DNA from 2 places in the Streptococcus sp. 1453 genome. Region 1 is predicted to be linked to the other one. Evidence: riboswitches for the same ligand, from Rfam matches in the RefSeq annotation. Region 1 holds a riboswitch; the other holds the start of a gene.
What was found. Region 1 has a riboswitch for thiamine pyrophosphate ahead of HW098_RS01360 (TenA family protein). Riboswitches for the same ligand answer to the same signal wherever they lie in the genome.
Positions count from the first base shown of each region.

Region 1 (5,434 bases):
TACGTTCGTAAAGATGCTGTCGGTGAAGAAAACTACGAAATCTTCAAAAAAGCAGACCTTGGTGACTTCCTTGGTGTCGAAGGCGAAGTGATGCGTACAGATATGGGTGAACTCTCTATCAAGGCGACTCACATTACACACTTGTCTAAGGCCCTTCGTCCTCTTCCTGAGAAATTCCACGGTTTGACAGACGTTGAAACAATTTACCGTAAACGTTACTTGGACTTGATTTCTAACCGTGAAAGCTTCGAGCGTTTTGTCACTCGTTCAAAAATCATCTCTGAAATCCGTCGTTACCTTGACCAAAAAGGTTTCCTTGAAGTGGAAACACCTGTTCTTCACAACGAAGCTGGTGGTGCTGCTGCCCGTCCATTTATCACCCACCACAATGCCCAAAACATTGACATGGTTCTTCGTATCGCGACTGAGCTTCACTTGAAACGCCTTATCGTTGGTGGTATGGAACGCGTCTATGAAATTGGCCGTATCTTCCGTAACGAAGGAATGGATGCTACTCACAACCCTGAGTTTACTTCCATTGAAGTCTATCAAGCTTATGCAGACTTCCAAGACATCATGGATTTGACGGAAGGCATTATCCAACATGCTGCTAAAGCTGTTAAAGGCGACGGCCCAGTCAACTACCAAGGAACTGAAATCAAAATCAACGAACCATTTAAACGTGTTCATATGGTGGATGCTATCAAAGAAATTACTGGCGTCGATTTCTGGCAAGACATGACTTTGGAAGAAGCTAAAGCTATCGCTGCTGAGAAGAAAGTTCCAGTTGAGAAACACTACACTGAGGTTGGTCACATTATCAATGCCTTCTTTGAAGAGTTTGTTGAAGAAACCTTAATCCAACCAACCTTTGTTTATGGCCATCCAGTAGCTGTATCTCCACTGGCTAAGAAAAATCCTGAAGACCAACGCTTTACTGACCGTTTCGAACTCTTCATCATGACTAAGGAGTACGGTAATGCCTTTACTGAGCTAAACGACCCAATCGACCAACTTAGTCGTTTTGAAGCCCAAGCCAAAGCCAAAGAACTTGGTGATGATGAAGCAACAGGCATCGACTATGACTACATCGAGGCTCTTGAATACGGTATGCCACCAACAGGTGGTTTGGGAATCGGTATCGACCGTCTCTGCATGCTTCTCACTGATACAACTACTATCCGTGATGTATTGCTCTTCCCAACAATGAAATAAACTCTTATCCTCTGGTACTTATCAGAGGATTTTTTTGATTCAAAAAGAGACTGAATTTAAGGAGAAAATGAAGTATAGTGTATTGAAGTTGAAATAGTACACTTTGACTTCTAAGATATTGTTAGAAATTGGTTTAAATTCCCTAATCAATTTGCGCATGTTTTATTTCATTTTACGATAGTATGCTGAAACTTTTCAAAAAGTACTAGAAATTGACTTGGATCCCCCAATTGATTTGTTCAGATTCACTATAAATAAAAATTAATAAGTGGGATAGGAAGTTAGCGTCAACTAGGATAGTATCTTGCTTAAACAGTATATATGGGACTGCTATAAGTCCATAGGCCCTATTAGAGGATGTTCTGGTGTCTTATTCACTTGTTTTTTATAGCATTAGTAGATAGAATCAGCAAATAAAAAAGTAGTTCAAATGCCTGGCAGCAAAAAATCTCAACGATTCACTTAATATAGACTAAAGTTTAGAGTTTAAGGAAAGTAGGGATAGTATATTGTATGAAAAAATAAGATGGTTTTTAAGCAAAACTCTTGAAAATGATTGAAAAAAGAGTTATTATAGTTGTATAGTAAAAAGCAAACGCTTACTTAATCAAGGAGGACAGTTTATGTCATACAAAACAAGCAATGCAGAAGGTCATGTAGATTTCATCAATACCTATGATTTGGAGCCAATGGCGCAACAAGTGATCCCTAAAGCAGCATTTGGCTATATCGCCAGTGGAGCAGAGGATACTTTCACTTTAAGAGAGAATATCCGCGCCTTTAACCACAAGCTCATCGTTCCTCATACACTTTGCAATGTAGAAAATCCAAGTACAGAGATTGAATTTGCAGGCGAAAAATTATCTTCACCAATCATTATGGCACCTGTTGCAGCTCATAAATTGGCAAACGAACAGGGTGAAGTGGCGACTGCGCGTGGTGTGCATGAGTTCGGTTCTCTTTATACAACCAGTTCTTACTCTACTGTTGACCTTCCAGAGATTTCTGAAGCCCTCCAAGGGACACCTCATTGGTTCCAATTTTACTTTAGTAAAGATGATGGCATTAACCGCCACATCATGGACCGTGTGAAGGCTGAAGGTTATAAGGCGATTGTCTTGACAGCAGATGCTACTGTAGGGGGCAATCGTGAAGTGGATAAGCGTAATGGTTTTGTCTTCCCAGTTGGCATGCCGATTGTTGAAGAATACCTGCCAGAGGGTGCTGGAAAATCAATGGACTTTGTTTACAAATCAGCTAAACAGCGCTTGTCTCCACGCGATGTAGAATTTATCGCTGAATACTCTGGTCTTCCTGTGTATGTCAAGGGACCACAATGCCGTGAGGACGTTGAACGTTCGCTTGCTGCAGGAGCTTCTGGTATCTGGGTAACCAACCACGGTGGTCGTCAAATCGACGGTGGACCAGCTGCCTTTGACTCACTTCAAGAAGTGGCAGAAGCAGTTGATAAACGTGTGCCAATCGTCTTTGACTCTGGTGTTCGTCGTGGTCAACATGTCTTTAAAGCCTTGGCTTCAGGAGCAGACTTAGTAGCTATTGGTCGCCCGGTTATCTATGGCTTGGCTCTTGGTGGTAGTGTCGGTGTGCGTCAAGTCTTTGAACACTTGAATGCGGAATTGAAGACAGTCATGCAATTGTCTGGAACTCAGACCATTGAAGATGTCAAACACTTCAAACTTCGTCACAACCCATACAACCCAACCTTCCCAGTTGACCCTCGTGACTTAAAATTGTATTGATAAAAGAGATTGCCTCCACTGAATGTGGAGGTTTTTCTTCGTGTATTGGAAGAATAAATCGCTATCAAAAACTATATAAAGATATTTTTCGGTCAAATATCTTGCTAGGGCTTTCATTTTTTGCTATACTGGTGCAGTAATTAAATAATAGAGACATTTGGGGTGCTTTAAGCTGAGATGATACCCATTGAACCTGATACAGTTAAGACTGGCGAAGGGAAATGTGAAACGTTTTTTCGTATGGCGAAATGAACGATCTAATCTTGTAAGTCAACTCTAATTCTTGATTGTAATTGGAGTTTTTTTGTTTATATAAAACTGGATAGGCTTGTTTAGGTAGCTCTCTGCAAATGCCCTCGGTGTTCTTTAAAAGGATCAAGTGAAACTAGGATTTTGCTTGGTATCTCTTGGTATTTTATTGATTACTAAGGAGTAAAGAGAGGAAAAATAAATATGGAAACACAGGTTTATGCATTTCAGCCAGGTTTGACTGTTGGAGAATTATTAAAAAGTAGTCAGAAGGATTGGCAGGCTGCTGTCAATCATCGTTTTGTCAAGGAACTTTTTGCAGGGACAATTAAGAATAAGGTCTTAAAAGACTACCTAATTCAAGATTATCACTTCTTTGATGCCTTCTTATCCATGCTGGGTGCCTGCGTAGCTCACGCAGACCAGCTTGAATCCAAACTTCGTTTTGCCAAGCAACTAGGCTTTCTTGAAGCAGATGAAGATGGTTATTTCCAAAAGGCTTTCAAAGACTTAAAAGTATCTGAGAATGATTATCTGGAAGTGACCTTGCACCCTGTAACAAAAGCCTTTCAGGATCTTATGTATTCGGCAGTGGCTTCATCAGACTATGCCCATCTTTTGGTCATGCTGGTCATTGCAGAGGGTCTCTATTTAGACTGGGGTTCTAAAGATTTGGCTCTACCTGAAGCCTATATTCATTCGGAATGGATCAATCTCCACAGAGGTCCTTTCTTTGCAGAGTGGGTTCAATTTCTGGTTGACGAACTCAATCGTGTCGGAAAAGGTCGAGAAGATTTGACAGAACTTCAGCAACGCTGGAATCAAGCGGTCGCTTTAGAATTAGCCTTTTTTGATATTGGTTATGATGCCTAGAGAAAGTTCAGGATACTGACAAATTTGATGAGTTAATACTCTTCGAAAATCTCTTCAAACCACGTCAGCTTCACCTTGCCGTAGGTATGGTTACTGACTTCGTCAGTTCTATCCACAACCTCAAAACAGTGTTTTGAGCAACCTGTGGCTAGCTTCCTAGTTTGCTCTTTGATTTTCATTGAGTATAAATCATTCAATGTAACTGAAAAATTTCTTAATGAAAGATAGAGATAAATCGAAATCTATAGATCGTATAAAGTGAAAAGGAAGGAATTCAATATGACAAGTTTAAAATTATTAAAAGAAAAAGCACCATTAGTCATTTGTATCACCAATGATGTAGTAAAAAATTTCACAGCAAATGGATTAGTAGCACTGGGTGCATCACCAGCCATGAGTGAGTTTCCAGCAGATTTAGAGGATTTGTTAAAGTATGCTGGAGGATTATTGATTAACATTGGGACTTTAACGGATGATAATTGGAAGCTGTACCAAGAGGCATTAAAAATAGCTGAAAAATATAATGTACCTGCAGTATTAGATCCTGTAGCCTGTGGAGCGGGAGCTTATAGAAAAAAAGTATCAGATGATTTAATAAATAATTACAAACTGGCAGCTATTAGAGGAAATGCAGGAGAGATTGCATCTTTAGTCGGCATAAATGTAGCCTCTAAGGGAGTAGACAGTGCAGGAGTAGATAATATTGATGAAATTGCTTTAGCAGCAAATGCTAAGTTTAATATTCCAATAGTAGTAACTGGGGAGGTTGATGCTATTGCTGTTAATGGTGAGGTAGTGACTATCCATAACGGAAGTGCAATGATGCCGAAAGTTATTGGAACAGGATGTTTATTAGGAGCTGTATTAGCGAGCTTTATAGGACTAGAAAAAGGACAAGAATTGAAATCTTTAGAAACAGCAATGTTAGCATATAATATTGCCGGGGAAATGGCAGAAAAGCGTCCTAATGGACATCTACCAGGAACGTTTAAAGTTGAATTTATTAATGCATTATATGAAGTTACTGATAAAGATATAGAAACATTTAAAAAGGTGAAATAAGATGTTTAATAAAGAACTATTAAAATTATATTTTATTTGTGGAACGACTACTTGCTTAGGTAAGGATTTATATACAGTTGTTGAAGATTCTTTAAAAGGTGGTATAACTTTATTTCAATTTCGAGAAAAAGGTAAAGGTGCTTTAGAAGGTAAAGAAAAACTGGAATTAGCAATAAAACTTAAAAAACTTTGTAAAAAATACAATGTTCCGTTTATTGTTAATGATGATATTGATTTGGCGATGGAAATTGACGCTGATGGCGTACATGTAGGAC
Region 1 is NZ_VMLZ01000002.1:103,264-108,697, forward strand. It holds gene lysS (lysine--tRNA ligase) at 1-1,215, shown strand, start outside; gene lctO (L-lactate oxidase) at 1,839-2,975, shown strand; TPP riboswitch at 3,124-3,212, shown strand; gene HW098_RS01360 (TenA family protein) at 3,429-4,097, shown strand; gene HW098_RS10390 (hypothetical protein) at 4,130-4,276, opposite strand; gene thiM (hydroxyethylthiazole kinase) at 4,377-5,159, shown strand; gene thiE (thiamine phosphate synthase) at 5,161-5,434, shown strand, end outside.

Region 2 (5,434 bases), on a different contig from region 1:
CACCACTAGCAATACGCTGGGCAAGACCAAGCGCCAGAGCTGTTTTCCCGACACCAGCATCCCCAACCAAGACAGGATTGTTCTTGGTCTTACGGCTCAAGATTTGAATCATACGTGAGATTTCCTTATCCCGACCTATGACTGGCTCCAACTTGCCAGAACGCGCTTGCTCTGTCAAATCATGCGTATAATCCTCGAGACCACCACTCGGAGTCTGTGGCATGCCCATCATATTAGCCATAGAATTTTGCTTATCAGCTACTGTACGATGGCGTTGGCGTAAAGCCTTGAGGTCTTCACGAGTCCAACCTGCACGTTCTTCTAGATTTCGACGTAGGGCAGCAATCTTAACCTGATCTTTCTTGTCTTCATAAGAAAAACCAGCCCTCTCCAAGATACGAGTCGCCAAGGCATTACCATCATGCAAAATCGCATAGAGAACATGCTCTGTCCCTAACACCTTAGCATGGACCACTGACGCTACATACTCTGCTTCATCAAAAAGAACCTGCAAACGATGGGAGAACGGCAATTCCGTAAAGGTTTCATCCTGGCTATAGTCCGTTTCAGTCAGTTCCAAGGCCACCTCTTCTAAACGGTCCATCTCATATGGATAATCATTTAAAGTCGCCCCTGCCACACTATAACTGTGATTGGACATGGCAATCAACAAGTGCCAAGACTCTAGATAACGAGCTCCAAAATGGCCAGCCACCATGTAGGCACTTTCGATACATTCATTCAATGCTTTTGAATAGTTCATCTTACTTCCCTTTTCTATCTACCTCTTGTATGACCTGTCGTAGCATATTAGCTCGAACAACTGGAGCCTCTTCTCCTAGAACGCGATCCAAAGCTACTGCCAACAGCAAATTCATCTCCTGCTTGATCATCAATTCCTGCTCAACCAAAAGCTGTAGAATATCTTCATAAATTTCTTGACTGACCCGCTCACCAATTGAGTAAAGTAGCTCCCTGAGCATTTCATGATGACTAGAAAACTCAATCCGTCCTATACGGATGTAGCCTCCGCCACCACGCTTACTTTCAACCAAGTAGCCTCTACTTTCCGTAAAGCGTGTCTTGATCACGTAGTTAATCTGACTAGGAACAACCTGAAAAGTATCTGCCAACTGACTCCGTTGCAACTCCACAATACCAGATTGATCTAAAATCGCCTTGATGTAGGCCTCAATATGATCCGATGTATTTTTAAATCTCATTACAAACCCACCTCTCTCTTTAAACCTTGACTATCTTTGACTATTATACCGAAATTTTCTCATTTTTAAAAGAAAAAGGGCGCTAGTAAAGGATAATCTTCACCAACTCCCTATTTTTCTACTTATTCTAAGCCTAATTCTGCTAAGATTTGACGTTTGTAGGTAATCTTTTGGACTTCCTTGTCCTCATCTTCAGACCAATCTAGATCAATTTCTGAAACAATCTGCCCAGGGCGATTTTTCAAGATATAGATGCGGTCGCTGAGATTAAGGGCCTCCTCTATACTATGAGTAATAATCAATGTTGTCAGCTGCAACTGTTTGTGAATCTCAAGGTACCAAGCGTGGAGTTCCATCTTGGTCATCTCATCCAAGGCGCTAAAGGCCTCATCTAAGAGAAAGAGCTTGTGCCCGAAAAGGTAAGTTCGAAGCAAGGCCACACGCTGACGCATCCCTCCGCTAAGTTCATGGGGATACTTGTCTCGTACAGCTGTCAACTGGAAGGTCGCAAGAATTTCATCTGCGCGAGCAATAGCTTCTGCCTTATCCACCTTTTGAATCAAGAGGGGCAAAATGATATTACCAAGCACCGTCTTGTGTTCCAAGAGCAGATCCTTTTGCAACATATAACTCACGCGCCCCTTGGGATTTTCTTCACCATCAAGGACAATCCTCCCTGACTGAACTTCTAAAATCCCAGCGATTAGATTAAAGAGGGTGGTCTTACCAACACCACTTGGGCCTAGGATAGAAACCACTTCACCTGAAATCACTTTCAGATTGATATCCTCTAAAATCCTCTCCTGACCATAGGCATAACTGACGTGTTCTAGTCTTATTTCTGTCATTATTTCACAAATTCGTTGGTGAAGCCTTTGTCTGTCAAGTCTTCTTTAAGGATACCATTTTCTTTATCCCATTTGTAGAAGGCGTTCCAGCGAGCTGCATCAAATTGACCCCATTTTTCCTTGTCGCTTGCGTATTCTTTTGACAAGTATTTTTGAGATTCGATGACAAAGTCACGTTTTTCCTTGAGTTCAGGTGCATTCTTAATGAGGATATCCGCAGCTTCTTCTGGATGTTCCATAGCATATTGGTAGCCTTTTTTGATAGCTTGGATGACTTTACGAGCTTCTTCTTTGTTGTCTTTTAAATAGTCGTTGTTTGCGATGATAACTGGTGAATAGTAGTCAAACTCCTTGACATAGTCTTTCAAGTACATGAAGTTAGCCTCTACACCTTGAGATTTAGCAAGGATACCATCCCATCCATAGTAGATCCAAGCAGTGTCAAATACTCCATTAGCAATTGGTGTGATTGAGTTTGAGTCGTTATTTGGAACCTTTTCTACCTTCTCAAAGTCCCCACCTTGTGATTCTACCAAGGTTTTCAACATAGCAAGTTCAGTTGGATCATTCCAAGTTCCGTATTTCTTACCAACCAAGTCTTTTGGACTAGCTACATTGTCAGATTTACGAGAGATGATTCCTGATGTATTGTGTTCAACAATAGCTGCAACGGCAGTGATTCCTGCGCCTTTTTCCAATTTTTTAGCCATATAGTCTTGGAAATAGACTGCAAATGGTGCCTTACCGTTAATAACCAAGTCAGAAGAACTTTCTTCTGGTGGCAATTTCAAATCAACATCCACTCCAGCTTCTTTGAAATAACCTTTTTCCTTGGCCACATAAAGCCCTGTGTGGTTGGTATTTGGTGTCCAGTCTAGGATAAAGTCGATTTTCTTAAGTTCTGCTTCCTTATTATCCTTAGAAGCAGTTCCTTGACCACAGGCCACAAGCACAACAGCTACAAGAGCTGTTAAAACAGTTAAAAACACTTTCCATGTTTTTTTCATTTTCTTTCCTCTTTTCTTTTTCAGAAATATTCTTATTCTACGAACGTTTCCATTTAATAACATATTTTTCACTGACATCGACCAGCTTCATACCCAGAAGACTGATAATCGATACCAGAATAATAATCGCGAACATGGTATCATACTGAAACAGTTTCTTGGACTGAATCATATAAACACCAAGACCCTCAAAGCCTCCCAACCACTCAGATACCACTGTTGTGATAAAGGCGTAGGAAACACTGACCCTCAGACCTGCATAAAAGTAAGGCAGACTGACTGGGATTTTAAAATGCCACAGGATTTGCCAAGGCTTGGCCCGCATCAAACTAAACAAGGTCAGCATATCCTTGTCACAATGCCTAAAACCGTCCAAAATACTGACGATGATAGGAAAAGTTGTCGTCAAAATAATCAAGACAATCTTGGGCAGAATCCCATAACCTAGCCACAAGACCAAGATAGGAGCTATGGCAATGGTCGGAATGGTCTGAACAACCACCATCATAGGGTAAATCAAGTCATTGAGCCAAGTCAAACTATCCATGAGCACAGCCATAAGACAGGCAATCAAAACTCCCAAAATTAGACCTAGCAAAGCCACTCTCAAGGTCGCCCAGCTATGGTGCCAGAGAAATTCTCTATCACGCACAAAAGACTGGAGGATTTCAAGAGGTGTCGGCAGGATAAACTTGGGGAGAAGTTTAAGCAAACCTGCTAACTGCCAGATTGACAAAACTCCGAGAAAGCCCAATAGACTAATGTGTCGTCTCAGTATACTTTTCAAGTTTCTCATCAATACTTAAAATCTCTCCTACATTTATTTTGACATTGGCAAAGACATTATCTGCCTCCTGCCCTGCCACTTCCAGCGCTTCTTTGAGAATGCGCATGAGCTCATCAAACTCCCCTTCCAAGACCGTTTCAAATGGTGTCACCACCATGGTCACTTCTTGAGCTTGCAGATAAACAATGACCTGATCGATAACAGCTATCCGATCAATCCCCTGTGCTAGGGGTAAAACTTGCAAGGCAATGCTTGCTTTCATAAAAACCTCCTCTTCTCGTTTTCCTTTGACAAAAAGAAAAACCTTTACCATATATGGAAAAGGTCAAGAATAGACTAAGTATCGTTCCCTACGCTGGCATTACCCAGATCAGGTGCGGTCGAAGTTTAACACTTCCTCTCAGACTGTACACAGACTCCCATATATTATATAGATATATGATAGCGCAAAATAAGAAAAATGTCAAGGAAACTGCTTACAGAAAAGAGCAGGAAAAATTTCCTACTCCAATTTTCTATACTCGTTCTCCATCACTGTTTACTCTGTAGCCATCCACCGTCGTATTGACAGCTAAGACGCCTGAAGAGTAAGAATAATACCACTTACCAGAAACTTGATACCAGCCTGTTTTCATTGCCCCTGGACTATCCAGATAATACCACGAGCCATTTTCCTTTAACCATCCTGTCTGCATTTCACCAGATGATTTCAAATAATACCAGCTGGTACCATCCTTCAACCATCCCGTTGATTTAGAACCATTTGATTTGAAATGATACCAACTACCATTTATTTTTTTCCAACCAACAGTCGATCCATTATTTGAGCTATAATTAGAGCTATTCCCTGATTGGTTCTGATAATTCTGTGAAGAAGTCACTCCCTCTAGCTGGATATAGCGACGACTTCCGTTATAAGCTGTATAACTCAACCACTTGTAGCCATCTTTTTCGAGAATTTGATCATAATGAACATTCTCCCCAGGATAATAGTAATCAATCACAGTTGCGCTAGCTAGTGGCTGATTTTTGATAGCAGACTTGCTCTTAAAATAATGAGTTCCGCCTGTTGAAGAAAGAACAGAATTACCTAGAGGATTTTTATTCACAGCCTCCAATTGAACATAACGATAGCTTCCGTTATAAGCCGTATAACTCAACCACTTGTATCCATCTTTTTCGAGAATTTGATCATAATGAACCTTCTCCCCAGGATAATAGTAATCAATCGCAGTTGTGCTAGCTAGTGGCTGATTTTTGATAGCAGACTTGCTCTTAAAATAATGAGTTCCGCCTGTTGAAGAAAGAACAGAATTACCTAGAGGATTTTTATTCACAGCCTCCAATTGAACATAACGATAGCTTCCGTTATAAGCTTTATAACTCAACCACTTGTATCCATCTTTTTCGAGAATTTGATCATAATGAACCTTCTCCCCAGGATAATAGTAATCAATCGCAGTTGCGCTAGCTCGTGGCTGATTTTTGATAGCAGACTCAGACTTGAAATAATGTGTTCCTCCTATTGAAACTGAGGTTTGACTATTCCCAACACTGCCACCAGCCAAA
Region 2 is NZ_VMLZ01000004.1:65,599-71,032, reverse strand. It holds gene HW098_RS03400 (ATP-dependent Clp protease ATP-binding subunit) at 1-763, opposite strand, end outside; gene HW098_RS03395 (CtsR family transcriptional regulator) at 765-1,223, opposite strand; gene HW098_RS03390 (ABC transporter ATP-binding protein) at 1,346-2,071, opposite strand; gene HW098_RS03385 (ABC transporter substrate-binding protein) at 2,071-3,078, opposite strand; gene HW098_RS03380 (ABC transporter permease) at 3,116-3,874, opposite strand; gene HW098_RS03375 (thiamine-binding protein) at 3,837-4,127, opposite strand; TPP riboswitch at 4,196-4,298, opposite strand; gene HW098_RS03370 (SH3 domain-containing protein) at 4,381-5,434, opposite strand, start outside.
Region 2: it holds a riboswitch for thiamine pyrophosphate, as region 1 does, so the genes downstream of both, HW098_RS03375 (thiamine-binding protein) here and HW098_RS01360 (TenA family protein) in region 1, are expected to answer to the same signal.